DNA from 4 places in the Paenibacillus sp. Lou8.1 genome. Region 2 is predicted to be linked to each of the others. Evidence: predicted binding sites of a transcription regulator. Region 2 holds the regulator's gene; each other region holds the start of a gene.

Evidence for each region. The regulator Rex, encoded in region 2, represses fermentation and respiration genes when NADH is low (regulators of the CRP and FNR family bind a similar motif). The targets are predictions, from matches to a motif close to TTGTGAAATATTTCACAA.
Region 1: a site for Rex is predicted at 1,986-2,003, ahead of arcA (arginine deiminase). Genes of this name have one in related genera too.
Region 3: a site for Rex is predicted at 2,666-2,683, ahead of pflB (formate C-acetyltransferase). Genes of this name have one in related genera too.
Region 4: a site for Rex is predicted at 1,876-1,893, ahead of nirB (nitrite reductase large subunit NirB). Genes of this name have one in related genera too.

Annotation. Positions count from the first base shown of each region.
Region 1 is NZ_JANAVN010000011.1:220,097-224,292, reverse strand. It holds gene argF (ornithine carbamoyltransferase) at 1-639, opposite strand, end outside; gene arcA (arginine deiminase) at 664-1,896, opposite strand; gene argR (arginine repressor) at 2,346-2,798, opposite strand; gene NLX78_RS17355 (putative zinc-binding protein) at 3,194-3,553, shown strand; gene NLX78_RS17350 (M23 family metallopeptidase) at 4,060-4,196, opposite strand, start outside.
Region 2 is NZ_JANAVN010000016.1:110,934-115,129, forward strand. It holds gene dinG (ATP-dependent DNA helicase DinG) at 1-1,220, shown strand, start outside; gene NLX78_RS21565 (redox-sensing transcriptional repressor Rex) at 1,265-1,918, shown strand; gene NLX78_RS21570 (amidohydrolase) at 1,905-3,206, shown strand; gene NLX78_RS21575 (cell wall elongation regulator TseB-like domain-containing protein) at 3,244-3,768, shown strand; gene NLX78_RS21580 (hypothetical protein) at 3,821-4,087, opposite strand.
Region 3 is NZ_JANAVN010000004.1:41,642-45,837, forward strand. It holds gene pflA (pyruvate formate-lyase-activating protein) at 1-319, opposite strand, end outside; gene pflB (formate C-acetyltransferase) at 371-2,632, opposite strand; gene adhE (bifunctional acetaldehyde-CoA/alcohol dehydrogenase) at 2,961-4,196, opposite strand, start outside.
Region 4 is NZ_JANAVN010000013.1:156,056-160,251, reverse strand. It holds gene NLX78_RS19050 (spore germination protein) at 1-1,656, opposite strand, end outside; gene nirB (nitrite reductase large subunit NirB) at 2,000-4,196, shown strand, end outside.

The DNA.
Region 1 (4,196 bases), on a different contig from region 2:
TACCATTACCTGGTCACTAAATTTTTTGGCCAAATAAATGACTTCTTGTCCCGGCCATAATGATTTTGGCGCACAAATCCGAACTTCCATTCCAACGATTGAACCACCAATTAATAAGCTATTAGCAACATTGTTTCGGCCATCGCCAACATAAACGAGCTTTACATTTCGCAAGTGCCCTATATGTTCTTGGATGGTTAATAAATCCGCGAGCGTTTGGGTTGGATGCCACATATCCGTTAGACCGTTCCACACCGGTACACCCGAATGCTCAGCTAAAGATTCCACTGTTTTATGAGCAAAGCCGCGGAACTCAATTCCATCAAACATGCGGCCCAACACTTTAGCCGTGTCTTCTACGGATTCTTTTTTACCGAGCTGAATATCACCTTTACCTAAATACTCGGGATGCGCGCCTAATTCTGTACAAGCTACTGTAAATGCGCACCGTGTACGAGTAGAAGTTTTTTCAAACAAAAGAGCTATATTTTTTCCTTCCAAATAACGATGGGGAATGCCATTTTTCTTTTTCTCTTTTAAATCTGCTGCTAAATCGAGAAAATATAACAATTCCTCTTCTGTAAAATCTATCTCTGCAAGAAAACTTCTGCCTTTTAAGCTTGAATTAGTTTTTCCCATATTTATCCCTGCTTTCTCCATAATTTAAATATCTTTTCGAACGATTGGCATACTCATACAACGTGGACCCCCACGGCCACGGGATAATTCCGAGCTCAATATTTCAATTACCTCGATACCGTGTTCACGCATTAAAGCATTTGACACATAGTTACGGTCATACGTAACAACTACTCCTGGCGCAATGGCTAATGTATTGGATCCGTCATTCCATTGTTCACGAGCAGAGGCTATTACATCTCCTCCTCCACAAGGAATAAGAACCAAATCCTTCAAGCCCAAAACCTCTTTGAGAGATTCCATTAAAGAGGTGTGATGGGTAATTTTAAGCGTTTCTTCATCCGGGCCTTTCTCTAAAACATAAATATTCATATTTCCTTGCGGTCCTTGGATCGCTGGATGAATTGTAAATTTGTCATAATCAACCATCGTAAATACGGTATCTAAATGCATAAATGCCCTGCATTTTGGAATTTCAATGGCTAATACTCTCTTAAATTTTTCTTGACGGCTAAATAGATTTAGGGCTAAACGTTCAATGGCTTTAGCTGAAGTACGGGCAGATACACCAATGGCAATGGATTCTTCATTTAAAATGAGCTCATCGCCGCCTTCGATTGGAAATTCATAATTGCGATCCAGCCAAACCGGTACATTATGACTGGTAAATCTTGAATGATGTTTGATAACGTACTCCATAAACAATGATTCACTTCTTCGTGCAGTTTCTCTCATTTTATTAATCGTTAATCCATCACCAATAACAGCTGCAGGATCGCGGGTAAAATATAAATTTGGCATTGGAACTAAATAAAATGGAGAACGATCTTGCATAAATTCAGATAGTTGCATATTCTTACTCGTTTCAATTTCGTTTTTCCGTACACCACTCATTATTTTTTGAATTAAATCTTCATTTGAGAAGGAAAGTAAATATTCTTTTAAAATTTGATGTGAAACATTTCCTTCAGTCCTTCCTTCTTCTAACATTTGGTCAACAAATTCTTCTCTCAGTTTTTTATCCACTAATGCCTCGGCCGCGAGTTTTTCTAAATAAAGAACTTCAATTCCCCGATTGCGTAATGTTTGGGCAAAATAATCATGTTCTTTTTGAATCACCGGCAAAAAGGGAATATCGTCAAATAATAATGGCTGCAAATACTCCGGCGTTAAGTTTTCCAATTCTTGTCCCGGACGTTTTAATAAAACCGTTTGTAATTCCCCAATTTCCGAAGCCACATGCAATGGATGCTTCATTTGTCGTACCTCCTTTTTAATCTTTGATGTTTACAAGTTCATCATAAATAGTCCATGCTTTCCGTCTTGTGCAAACACCAACATTTTTGTTGAGAAATATTTCACGTTTTTATTTTTAAAATAACAAAAAAATGTATTTTTATAATATATTTTGTCAGTTTTATCTGCGGAACCTATTTCATATTACGCATATATGATGAATATCTGGGCTTTAACTGCTGATCTAAAAAAATACATTATCAACTTGCAGCCTATGTAGAATGCGAGCCGTATCAACAAGAAAAAAAGAGCGAAGGAACGCCCGCAAGGTAGCTGTGATGCTTGAGCCAACAAGATACATCACATCTACGGCATGCTCAGATTCGGGCACCCTACGCTCTTTAATTACTAAATTCAAGTAACCTCGTATTCTCTCTTGACAATCTACTAGCTAATTCTACTAGCTATCTTTATCTAAAAATTAAATTAAGTCTTTCTTCTAAAATCTTTCGATCCGATAGGGTTTGGGAAATGACAAGGCAGGTATCATTCCCGCATACACACCCTACCATTTCTCTCCATTTTGAACTATCTAATAAAACACCAATAACATTTGCATTGCCAGGTAACGTTTTTATAATCGTTAATTTATCGATATAATCAATCTTTACAACAACTTCTTTTAACTTCTTCTTTAACTTCAAATCAGTTTGCAAAGGCATTTCTGAGGAAACATTATATATCATAAATCCTTTCGAAGAAGCTATTTTTATTAATTTCAGCTCACGGATATCCCGGGAAATCGTAGCTTGCGTCACTATTACATCTTGTTCTGCCAACAGCTCTACTAACTTCTCTTGTGTTTCTATTTCATATTCGCTCACCAATTGCTTAATTAACCGATGTCTTTTTTCTTTTTTCATAGAAAGACACTCCTTTTCATATTATAGCTTTATCACATTTTGCTCTAATTTTCTATTATTTGCTATAAAGAGGAATACAGACTGTATACTCTATCTTTTAGAATACCGTTTACAGTCGTGTTATTGATGAATGCAAGAGTCATTTATTGAGAGATGAGCAGAATTTATTTTTCATTGATAACGCTGAAACGAACGAAGAGGAACTTCTCATTGCTGGAAGCTCCTCTTCTTGTATGAAAAGTTTAATGGTAGATTTTGAAAAAATGTTGTCGTGATCATTATCACGGTCTAACCTGTAAATTTAAGTTAAAATACAAACAATTTAAATTATGTTTTACCTAAAACCAAAAATACCGTGATGGATCACAAAGAAAAAAACAGGGAAGTGTACAAAGATGAAAAGAACTGATTTACCTCTTGTCTATTCTTGTTCTGGATGTTCCTCCGCAGCACAAACCGCTAACATGATCGCTATACAAATGGATCGAGAAAAAGTCGCTGAAATGTCCTGCATAGCTGGTGTTGGTGGTGATGTCAAACCTCTTGTCAGAACAGCAAAATCGGGACGTGACATCATTGCAATTGACGGCTGTCCCTTGTCCTGTTGCAAGAGTTGCTTAGCAAGGCATGAAGTTCAACCCAAACACCATTTCCTGCTGTCTGACTTTGACGTACCCAAAATAATAGGAGAAGATCCTAACCCCGATCATTATAGGAATGCTTACACACAAATCTTAGAACAAATTGGACAATAATTCTTAATCAAAATAAAGATGTGTATCGAATGATGACTCATCCTTATTTTAAATCCTTAAAGGTGTTGGTACAGTATACAGTAAAAGTATAGCGGGCTCTTATTATGTAACAATATCGTAAATTAGTTTTTACTGGTGGCTCCTAACACATCTTTAAGGGCCACCAGAATTTTTTATACAGCAAAACATCTTTTTAATAAGGAAAATAATTTGGAATATTTAAATGAGTTAGTCTCACAATTTAAAATTAATAAAATTCATATGCGTCCTTGCACATACGAAGATTTAATTAATGTGGGAAAAAAGATTAGCAATCAATAATTACCTATGGCTTATATTGAATTTCTAGAAGCAATGGGAAACGGCACTGATCATACTTTTTTTGCGTGGTGAATCATGTTTTATGGATGAATTGTTATTTACTGTAGTCCTCAGAACTTCTGAAACGAATCTAAGAGGAACTATAACCCGTTTCTCAAACCGTCGTTCTAAGGGGATATTCATTTTTATCGAAAAATAAGTGTTTGATAAAATAGCAAATCATTTCTCTTTAAGTAATTACCATTAAAAGTAATAGGGACCGAAGTTCTATTGAAGTAATCTCTCATATTGTCATGTTTTATAGCATGAACATGAAGATGCG
Region 2 (4,196 bases):
TGTTTGGCATGTTGCCAGAACGAAGCGATGCGACACCGGGTGAAACAGGACAGTTTTCTTCCCGTCTCAAACCTTCAGCCAAGCCTGCAAAGTGGGATCAGGCGGGGGCTTTGGAAAATCAGCTATATGTAACGATGAGTGAAATTTTGCGCAAGGGCGACAAGCTGATGCTGGACGTCAAGGAAGAACATGACGATTATGCGGCGGATAGCCTTATTACAGATATCACGGGTCTGCTCAAGGATCTGGCGGGGATTCGAGAAAATTTGCGCTTTTTTATGCGACTCGATGATGAAACAACCGTATACTGGCTCGAAGCGAGTGGGCAATTCCGCAGTAAATCATTACAATTTTATGCGGTGCCCGTCGATGTGAGCCGCCAGTTGAAAGAAATGTTTTTTGACAAAAAAAGAAGCATTATTCTGACGTCTGCTACCTTATCGGTAGATAAGTCGTTTCAGTACATGATCGATCAGCTCGGCTTGCAGGAGGCCGCAGATCAAGAGCGGCTGATGACTTCGCAGCTTCCGTCACCCTTTAATTACAGGGATCAGGTGTTGCTGGTCATTCCACGGGATTTCCCAAGCGTGAAGGGCAGTGTAGGAGATGCACACTTTGTAGATATGCTCGTTAGCTCTCTAGGAGCGACTGCTCAGGCGACGCGGGGGAGAATGCTCGTTCTGTTTACTTCCTATCGGATGCTCCGGCAAGTGTATGAGCCGCTCAAAGAGGCCTTAGCATCCAGCGAAATTACTGTGCTGGGACAAGGTGTGGACAGTGGGAGTCGCAGCAAGCTAACCCGCCGTTTTCAGGAAGCCAAAGCTTCTGTATTGCTGGGAACCAGCAGCTTCTGGGAAGGCGTCGATATTCCGGGGAAGGCTCTGACTTGTCTGGCCATTGTTCGCTTGCCGTTTCAACCGCCGAATCACCCGTTGCTGGAGGCAAAAAGCGAGCTGCTCCAGCAGCAGAAGAAGAATCCATTTATGAAGCTGTCTGTACCACAAGCGGTCATTCGCTTCAAACAGGGATTTGGTCGGTTGGTTCGTACAGCGAGCGACCACGGGGTCGTTATCGTTTACGATACGCGTGTGATCGAATCCTATTACGGAAAGCACTTTTTGTACTCGTTACCGGGACCAAAAATGGAGCATATGCCATCGGAGCAAATGGTGCCCCGCATCGCCGAATGGCTCCAATCCGCCCCGGAGACCGAGGCATAACGGACGGACACTAAGTATGTTCGTTACAATTAGGGGGAGCAAGTATGAAATCAGATAAAATTTCAGAGGCTGTCGTACGGAGGTTACCCGTATATTTACGTTATCTGAATGCACTTCACAAACGGGAGGTGGCTACGGTCTCTTCTCAAGAGTTGGGACAGAGGCTAGATTTAAACCCGGCCCAAATCCGTAAAGATCTCGCCTATTTTGGAGATTTTGGTCGGAAGGGTATCGGTTATGATGTTTCTTATCTAATTGAGAAAATACGCCATATCCTGAAAATCGATCAGCAAATTAATGTAGTATTGGTCGGAGCGGGTAATCTGGGGCAAGCCCTTTCGAATTATAACGCTTATTTAAAAGACAATATGAAGATTGTAGCGGTATTTGATGCGTTTCCAGATAAGGTAGGGACCAAGATCAATACATTGGTCGTGCAACCGATGGATGAACTGGAAACGACTGTGAAAGAAAAAAACATTCGAATCGGGATTATTACCGTACCTGATTTTGAAGCACAGCACGTGGCTGACAGGCTTATTGATAGCGGAATTGGAGCGATCCTGAACTTTGCACCGACTACTCTCAAGGCACCGGCCAACATTCGGATTCATGCCACAGACTTTACAACTGATTTGCTTAGCCTCGCTTATTATTTGGAGGACGGAAAGGAAGAAACACAATATGACAGTGAATAAATGGATGATTAAAAACGGCTCTTTTGCCGTAAATGGACCAGAAGCTGGGGTAATCCATGGTTTTATGATTGTGGAAGATAGCCGCATTACTTACATTGGCGAGACTTTGCCTTCGGGTGAGGAAGAGACGGAAGCGATCGATGGTAAGGGGCTTTTGTTTTTACCTGGTCTGATTAATACTCATGGTCATGCGGCGATGTCTCTGCTGCGTGGGCATGGAGATGACTTGGCACTTCAAGTATGGCTTCAGGAAAAAATGTGGCCTATGGAAGCCAAGTTTACATCTACGGACGTGTACTGGGGTACGTCGTTGTCTGTGCTGGAAATGCTGAAAGGTGGAACAACGACCTTCCTGGACATGTACGATCATATGGATGAGGTGGCTCGTGTGGCTGAAGAGTCAGGTATTCGTGCAAGTCTGATGCGTGGAGCAATTGGACTATGTTCGGAGGAAGAACAGCGAATCAAGCTGGCTGAGGCCGTAACTTTTGCGCGTAACTGGCATGGTAAAGCAGACGGGCGTATTACAACGATGATGTCACCGCATGCGCCATACACCTGTCCACCTGCGTTTATTGAAAAATTCGTACAAGCTGCGCATGATCTGGATTTGCCGCTGCATACGCACATGTCTGAGACGATCGCCGAAGTGGAGCAAAACGTACGTGACTACGGTTTGCGTCCAGTTGCACACTTGGATAAGCTTGGTTTTTTCTCCCGTCCTTCGCTTGTTGCCCATGGCGTTCATTTGAATGACGAAGAAATAGCTTTACTGGCTGAACGTGGTGTAGCGGTTTCGCACAACCCAGGTAGCAACTTGAAGCTGGCAAGTGGTGTGGCAAGAGTGCCTGAATTGCTGCGTGCAGGGGTTACCGTTTCTCTCGGAACGGATGGTCCTGCCAGTAATAATAACCTGGATATGTTCGAGGAAATGCGTCTGGCAGCACTTATTCACAAGGGTGTATCTGGTGACCCTACGGCAGTTCCTGCGAGTGAAGCGCTGCGTCTGGCAACAGAATACGGTGCAAAGTCAATTGGTTTAAAAGAAGTAGGAGCGTTGGCAGCAGGCAACAAGGCTGACTTTATCGCGCTGGATCTGAATCAGGCACATTTCTTGCCGCGTACAGATCTTATTTCCCATGCGGTATACTCAGCAAGCGCCAAAGACGTGGTTCACGTATGGGTAGACGGTCGTCAGGTTGTGAAAAACGGCGAATGCCTGACTATGGACGAGGAACGCATCAAACATGAGGCACAAGCCGCCTTTGAAGGGCTGCTGTCGCGCTAATTCAGGTGTCACATCCCCTTAGAGAGGAAGCACGGGTTTGAAAAATAAGAAAAAGTGGATAGCGGTCGCCATTTTGGCCGTAATACTGATCCTGGTCAGCATTTTCTGGTATTATTCCTATGTTACTCAAGACCAGGTGGCTGAGAAAAATGCCGCTATCATTAAGGCCAAGCAATCAGGTGGTCTGGTTAGCACGACTCAAACATGGAAGTCTGTGTGGGATCAGGTATATTGGGTGGTTCAAGGGAAAAATGCACAGAATGAAAATATAATGGTGTGGGTTCCTTTTCAAAAAGTGGAAGGACAACCTAACGTACCTGCCGCAGATAATAGCGGTGTTCACACCGAACTGCTGAAGAATGGAGTCGATGAGCAAAAAATGACGGCAATAATTCAGCAGCAGCTTCCAGGTGTAAAAATTGTAAGGCTTCAGCCGAGTGTGTTCAATGGCGAATATGTGTGGCAGTTGTTTTACGATGATGGAAGTCATCATTACTACAGCTTTTATCGTTTCTCAGATGGGGTAGCGACGGGTGTAAAATATACTTTGCCCAATAACTAGCTGGTTGAGGATTAGCAGATGTGGAATGAATGACTAGTAAATAATTGAAAGCTTAAGAAAAAGACGTAAATGCGATGAAATTCGTATTTACGTCTTTTAGTCTTGCTATGCCGTAAAATGGGCTGAAAGCCAGTGAAGCATCTTTACCAATCCATTTTCTCTCTAGGGCAAATTCATCTTTATGGCGGGCAGTACGGAGTGAAAGATTTGAATCTGGAGAAGCGGAGCGTTCGCCTTTGCCGCCGGATTTTCTCCGTAAGAATCTAATCGAAAAAAATCCGGTGGCAACAGCGATCGTAAGATCAAATCCTACACGCATCGTCTCGCCTCCACCTTAACCAAAGATTTTGCCTCATCACAACTCCTCCACACATTGCCTTCGATATTAGATATACGTTATGATATACTATATTTTATAAGTGATAGAC
Region 3 (4,196 bases), on a different contig from region 2:
TACTGTCCAGTGTCGTGTGCAAATTCCACCGACGTTTTACTTCTTTGAACAGCTCTGCGACAAAATGAGCTTGCAGCGTCGGTTCTCCACCGGATACGGTCAATCCGCCTCCGGAAGAACGGTAATAGGCTAAATACGGCTCAATCTCAGCCAATACCTCCTCCAACGTCATCGGATTACCTTCATTCAAGGCCCAAGTGTCCGGGTTATGGCAATATTGACATTTCAACAAGCATCCTTGCATAAAGAGCACGAAGCGGATGCCGGGACCATCGACGGTCCCGAAGGTTTCCAATGAGTGTATGTGACCTTTCAACATGTTGCATCATCCTTCCCGCATCCGCTATGCGTGCGTCATTGTAATACTTATTTACATTGTACCGTGGAAAGTACGGTTAATAACGTCCAATTGTTGTTCACGAGTCAGCTTGATAAAGTTAACGGCATAACCGGAAACACGAATCGTAAGCTGTGGATAGTTTTCTGGGTGCTCCATTGCATCCAACAGTTGTTCGCGAGCAAACACATTGACATTCAGATGATGTGCGTGGCTTCCAAAGTAGCCATCCATCATCGAAACAAGGTTTGTTTTGCGTGTTTCTTCTTCTTTACCCAGTGCTTTAGGCACGATGGAGAAGGTGTTCGAGATACCATCCAGACTGTGTTCATAAGGCAATTTGGCTACGGAACTCAGAGATGCCAAAGCACCTTTTTTATCACGGCCGTGCATTGGGTTTGCCCCTGGTGCAAACGGTTCGCCTGCTTTACGTCCATCTGGTGTTGTACCTGTTTTCTTACCGTACACCACGTTGGAAGTAATAGTCAGTACAGATTGAGTAGGAACCGCATTACGATAAGCTTTATGCTTGCGAATCATGCTCATGAAGCTTTCTACCAGTTCCACAGCGATGTTATCTACACGGTCATCGTTGTTACCATAGCAAGGATATTCGCCTTCGATTTCAAAGTCAACGGCAATCCCTTTTTCGTTACGGATTGGTTTAACTTTTGCAAATTTAATGGCACTCAAGGAGTCGGTAGCAACTGACAGACCCGCAATACCACAAGCCATGGTACGGAGAATATCACGATCATGCAACGCCATTTCAATGCGTTCGTAGCTATATTTATCATGCATGTAGTGAATAACATTCAAAGTGTTCATGTACAGTTTTGCCAACCATTCCATCATAGGTTTGAAGCGGCTCAACACTTCTTCATAATCCAGAACTTCACCTGTAATGGCTGGGAATTCAGGCCCTACTTGAACGCCAGATTTTTCATCTTTACCACCGTTAATTGCATACAGCAGAGCTTTAGCCAAGTTGGCACGAGCACCAAAGAATTGCATTTGCTTACCGATTTTCATTGCCGATACACAACAAGCAATACCATAATCGTCTCCATAAATTGGACGCATCAGATCGTCATTTTCGTACTGAATGGAGCTAGTTTCAATAGAAACTTTCGCACAATACTTTTTGAAGCCTTCAGGCAATTTTTCCGACCACAGTACAGTCAGGTTCGGCTCCGGTGCAGGTCCCAGATTGTAGAGGGTGTGCAGGAAACGGAAGCTGTTTTTAGTTACCCGAGTTTCTCCAGTTACGGACATACCACCAATGGACTCAGTAACCCAAGTTGGATCTCCACTGAACAGTTCATTATAGTCAGGTGTGCGCAAGAACTTAACAATACGCAATTTCATAACAAAATGATCGACCAGTTCTTGAGCTTGTTCTTCTGTCATTGTACCCTCTTCCATATCACGTTGAGAGTAAATATCAAGGAAGGAAGATACACGTCCTAAGGACATTGCTGCACCATTTTGTTCTTTGATTGCTGCAAGATATCCAAAATATACCCATTGGAAAGCTTCTTTCGCATTGTTAGCAGGTTTGGAAATATCAAAACCGTGCTCAGCAGCCATTTGTTTCAGTTCATTCAAAGCACGAATTTGTTCGGAAATTTCCTCACGAAGACGAATTACGTCTTCTTCCATGGAATCAACTTCAAGGCTTTTCAGTTGCAGCTTTTTATCTTGGATCAAGAAGGCTACACCATACAAAGCTACACGACGATAGTCACCGATAATACGACCACGACCGTATGCATCTGGCAGACCAGTAATGATACCAGCTTTACGGGCTGCTCTCATTTCATCTGTATAAGCGTCAAATACACCTTGGTTGTGAGTTTTACGAATATGAGTGAAGATATCAATAATACTTTCTGGTACTTCAAAACCATAGGCTTTACAAGCGTCGATCATCATCCGAATTCCACCAAACGGCTGCAAAGAGCGTTTGAATGGAGCATCTGTTTGTACACCGACAATTTGCTCTTTATCCCGGTCTAGATAACCCGGTTTATGTGAAATAATAGTGGATGGCGTATTCACGTCTACATCAAGCACGCCGCCGTTTGCCAACTCTTTTTTAGTAAGATCGGATACAATATCCCACAATGCAGTTGTGTTGGCGGTAGGACCAACCAAAAATTCTTCATTGCCAACATAAGGTAAGATATTAGTTTCAATAAAATCGTTGACGTTGACTTCTTTAGTCCATTTGCCTTTTTTAAAACCTCTCCAGCCAGATTGTTGCTCTTGTAATTCTCTCTCAATCACCGACATGTAAATCCCTCCAAATTGTTTGGTCTTCCGGACTTGTGATTTTTTTCACGATAAAGCTATTTCTTGAGCCCGGCCTTTTCACCGATGCCTTACGCTCAGTGTCGGGACCTTTCTTACACCCTTATTGTAGAATAATGATAGAGTGTAGTATGTGACAAAAATCACAATATGAGTGATTTTTATCACTTTATTTTCCCTAGCTTCACGCCTATATCCTTAGCCTTGCCGTTCACCTCCCTTCCCAAACCAACAGGCCCTCTATATAGAGAGCCTGCATCGGTACTGAACGAGAAAATGCTTTTTCACAAGCCTCTTCGTACCTATTATATTATTGGTCAAAACGTCCGTAGAAGGCATTGCGATAGACATCAGCCAACTCAGTAACCAGTGGCAACTTCGGATTCGCAGTTGTACATTGATCTTCAAATGCGCGGTCAGCCAGATAGTCTACACGTGATTCGAAATCCTTCGCATCGAAACCGATTTGTTGGAACGATTCCTCGATACCAAGTGTTTTGTTCATTTTACGGATCGCTTCGATCAAGCTGTTAACCCCTTCTTCGGTGGTGCGTGCAGGCAGTCCCAGTATGCGCGCGATTTCTGCATAACGCTCATCCGCAACAAAGTGCGAATATTTAGGGAACGAAGCAAATTTTGTCGGTTTTTTCGCATTATAGCGAATGACGTGCGGCAATAAAATGGCATTCGTGCGGCCATGCGCTGTATGGTATTGTCCACCCCATTTATGTGCAAGACTGTGGTTAATGCCCAAGAATGCATTAGCAAATGCCATACCAGCAAGTGTAGAAGCATTATGCATTTTTTCACGAGCCAGCTTATCACCAGTCAGAGCCGATTGTTCTAGGTATTGGAATACCAATTGAATGGCTTTAATTGCCAGACCATCTGTGTAGTCATTAGCCATTACGGACACGTAAGCCTCGATAGCATGTGTCAGAACATCCATACCTGTGTCCGCTACAGCTGTTTTAGGTAGCGAATATACAAACACTGGGTCAATAATTGCCACATCAGGAGTCAACTCATAGTCAGCCAGTGGGTACTTCGTGTCGCCCAGGTTTTTGTCCGTAATTACTGCGAACGATGTAACTTCGGAACCTGTACCCGAGGTTGTAGGGATAGCTACAAATTGTGCTTTTTGACCCAAACGTGGGTACTTGTAAATCCGTTTACGGATATCCATGAATTTTTGTTTTAAGTTATTGAAATCAGTATCTGGATATTCATAGAACATCCACATGCCTTTAGCCGCATCCATTGGCGAACCGCCGCCCAGTGCGATGATGCAATCCGGTTGGAAACGTCTCATCATTTCAGTACCACGTTCTACCGTAACTGTCGATGGATCTGGCTCTACTTCAGAGAACACTTCGATAGCTACTGGTGTTTGGCGTTGATGCAGATAATGAATAACACGATCTACATATCCCAGTTGTACCATCATAGGGTCCGTGATAATGGCTACGCGTGTGATATCAGGCATTTTAGCAAGATACTGTGTCGAGTTTTTCTCAAAATAGATTTTGGAAGGTACTTTGAACCA
Region 4 (4,196 bases), on a different contig from region 2:
CATAAGAGGTCTTTTTTTCATCATAGATATAGGAGCTCGAATATACATATCCTTCCAATCGCTTAGGCGCATAGGGGAAAAGGGCGTTACATACGGTACGCCAAAGCTTTTTAATTTCGTCAGATGGATACAAATTAACAGAAAGAACAATATAGTTCCGAACATGCCCAGGATGGCTGCAAAGAGCATGCCGGCGAAACGCAAAAGACGCAAGGTAATGCCCGCACTGTATGTCGGTATCGAAAACGAAGAAATGGCAGTAACCGCAACCACAATTACCAGGAAGGGGCTAACGATGCCTGCATTTACAGCAGCGTCGCCGATGACCAAGCCTCCCACAATACCCATCGCAGGACCAATGGGTTTGGGCAAGCGAATGCCGGCTTCCCGTAGGATTTCGATAGAGATTTCTAAAATCATAACCTCAATGACGGATGGGAAGGGGACGCCTTGACGGGTTTCGATGATGCTAATGACCAGCTTGGTCGGAATCAAACCGGGATGAAACGATATAAAAGAGATGTACAAAGCAGGCCCCATAAGCGCTATAAAAGCCCCGCTAAAACGCAACAGCCGTAAAAGTGTTCCTGGAATCCAGCGCTCATAATAGTCTTCAGGTGATTGAAGCAGCATACTGAAGGTCACCGGAACAATAAGTGCAAAGGGAGTCCCATCCAGCAAAATAGCTATTCTTCCTTCCAACAAAGCATTAATGACACGGTCGGGACGCTCTGTGTTGTGAGCCTGCTGGAACGGACTTAAATAATTGTCTTCAATAAGTTGTTCCACATAACCGGATTCAGCCAAAAAATCCATGTCTATCTTTGAAATTCTGCGGGTTACTTCTTCGAGGAGATCTGGATTCACAATATCCTTTATATACGCGACAACCAGATCTTTTTTGATTCGGCTTCCCACTTGAAATTTCTTCATTTCCAGACTTTTGTTTAAGCCTTGGCGTCGAAGCATCGAAGTATTTTCACTTAATACCTCCGTAAAACCAATGCGGGGACCCCGAAGTAATGCTTCAGAGGTTGGTTCATTGACGGAGCGAATGGCGCCATTGGGCGAGCCCACCAGGAGTGCTCCCTTCATACCTTCAATTAATAAGGCAGTATGGCCTAAAAGTATAGACTCCTGCAGGTCCTCCATATCAGCAACTTCACTAATCTGCGTAAGTGGCATCAAGTTTTCTTTTATAAAAGAGTTACTTATACTTTCCAGCTGTTCCTGTGGGCGCTGTGGGTCCTGCTGGCCCTCGAACATCAAGACCTCCAATACCTGCTTGCTCATAAGCTTTTCATCCTGCATACCTTCTATGAAGACTAACACGGACCGAGCATGATATTTCTTTACTACAAACTCACGAAAATGCACATCACTATTTTCGCCTATAGCCTCTCGGATCAACTTTAAATCGGAATCATAATTCCCTGTAATTTTGGAGCTTGATTCATGCTGCTGATCAGCATCGCCTTCGTTATGTTCGTCGGAAAGCGGACGATCAGAAGAATGTTTGGGTTTTGCTCCCTTACTGCCAACAAACGAATAAATCGATGTGTTTATATAATAAATTCCTAAAGGAATAACCAACGCGAGGCCTGCTTGAAAGAGTGTACTCCAGCTTGGAATATAAGAAATAATTTTAGACCACATGATGATCACCTCCATACGATTCAATTCATGTTTCCTTAAGATACAAGTTGTTCCTAAAGTATTCCTTATAAAGGTTGTAATTACACATGAAATGGAAAGATTCGTTCGATGAATTGGGCAAGTGATGTATTTAATATTATGAAATTTGATTTCAGCTTCTTACCTTTATCCCTTGAAATAGAATAGGGAAATCCCTAAATATTCTTAATTTGAACTATATTGTGACTGTAATCACATATAGCTCTGTCTGCTGTATTAGAATAGAAGCATAAGCAATATTCATAGGAACGTAGGAGATGTCGTCGGATAGGGAGTATCGTCGAATGAATGGAGGAACCGGTATATGATAAACAGTAAACAGAAACTTGTGGTTATAGGGAACGGGATGGCTGGTATCAATACGGTCGAACAAATTTTAAAATTAACAGATAAGTATGAAATTACGGTCCTGGGAAATGAGCCGCATCCGAACTATAACAGGATCATGCTCTCTTATGTACTGGAAGGCAGTAAAACGATTGATGATATCATACTGAACGATTTGCAATGGTATGCGGATCAAGGGATTACTTTGTTTACAGGAAAAATGGTGAAAAGCATCGACGGTGAGAACAAGAAGATTCACACCGAAGACGGACTGGAAATTGATTACGATGTAGCTTTGGTAGCTACTGGCTCACAATCATTTATTCTGCCTATTCCGGGTAAAGAATTACCGGGTGTCATCGGTTTCCGAGATATCGCCGATTGCTCGGCAATGCTTGAGGCAGCGAAGACCTTTAAAAAGGCAGCTGTCATTGGTGGAGGTCTGTTAGGGCTGGAAGCAGCTAAAGGCTTGGTCAACCTGGGAATGGATGTTACGGTCGTTCATTTAATGGAGGATTTGATGGAACGCCAGCTGGACCGGGAAGCCTCTGCGATGCTGAAAGCAGAACTAGAACGCCAGGGAATCAAGTTTGCTATGCAAATGCAAACTGCGGAGGTGTATGGTCAAGATCGGGTACAAGGGCTGCGGTTTTCAGACGGAAGCGAGCTAGAAGCGGATTTGGTCGTTATGGCCGTCGGGATCAAGCCTAATATTCAGGTGGCTATGCAAAGTGGTATGGAAACGAACCGTGGTATCGTAGTCGATGATTTGATGAGAACCTCCGTACCGGATGTATACGCCGTAGGGGAATGTGTTGAACACCGCGGAATCTGTTATGGTCTGGTAGCTCCGCTGTTTGAGCAGGGAAGTGTCATTGCCAAACATTTGGCAGGCGCGGAAACTGAAGGTTATATGGGATCGGTGGTTTCTACCAAGCTCAAAATTTCAGGGGTGGATGTTTTCTCAGCTGGCGAATTCATAACCCAGCCTGAACATACGGTGATTGTTGCAAAGGATGAGTGGAAGCGCACATACAAAAAAGTGCTGCTTCGTGAAAATAAGATTGTTGGAACTGTACTGTTTGGCGATGTGAGCGAATCTGCTAGTCTTCAAAAATATGTGCGTCAGCAAACATTGATGACAGATGAGATATATGGACAGATCATGGGTACTGGATGTAGCAATCACGGGGCGAAAACATTATCCGCTGAAACGATGGCTGATGATGAAATTGTCTGCGGCTGTAACGGTGTGACTAAAAAGGCGATTGTGGATGCAATTAATGATAATGGACTGACCACAGTCGATGAAATTAAGGCATGCACCGGAGCAACGCGTTCCTGTGGAGGATGTAAGCCAGTCGTTGAGCAAATTTTACAATATGTTCTTGGAGACAGCTTCAAGACGTCAGCCAAGCAAGGAATATGTGGTTGCACATCATTGAGTCGGGACGAGATTGTGGAAGCGATCAAAACCAAAGGGCTGACAACAACGCGTGAAGTTATGAATGTACTGGGTTGGCATAATGATGAAGGATGCTCCAAATGCCGCCCGGCGCTGAATTACTATTTGGGAATGATTAACCCGGATACCTATGAAAATGAGGGAGATTCCCGTTTTGTAAATGAGCGATTGCACGCAAACATTCAAAAGGATGGAACGTTTACAGTTGTTCCTAGAATGTACGGCGGTGTAACGACCCCAGAAGATTTGAAGAAGATAGCAGATGTTTCTCTTAAATACAACGTTAAGGTCGTTAAAGTAACAGGAGGACAGCGGCTGGATTTGATCGGTGTCCGTAAAGAGGATCTGCCTAAAGTATGGGAAGAACTCGATATGCCGTCGGGATATGCCTACGCGAAGTCACTTCGTACGGTTAAAACCTGTGTTGGATCGCAATTTTGCCGGTTTGGCACACAGGACTCGATGGGAATGGGAGAAGTGTTGGAACGAAAATTCGAACGACTGGATTTCCCAGCAAAATTCAAATTAGCAGTTAATGGATGTCCACGTAACTGTGCGGAATCATGTACTAAAGATATCGGAATCGTAGGTAATGATGGGGGCTGGGAGATCTTTATCGGTGGTAATGGCGGTATTAAAGCACGGTTGGCTGATTCACTCTGTAAAGTGAAAACCGATGCCGAGTTGATTGATATTGTAGGTAGCGTAA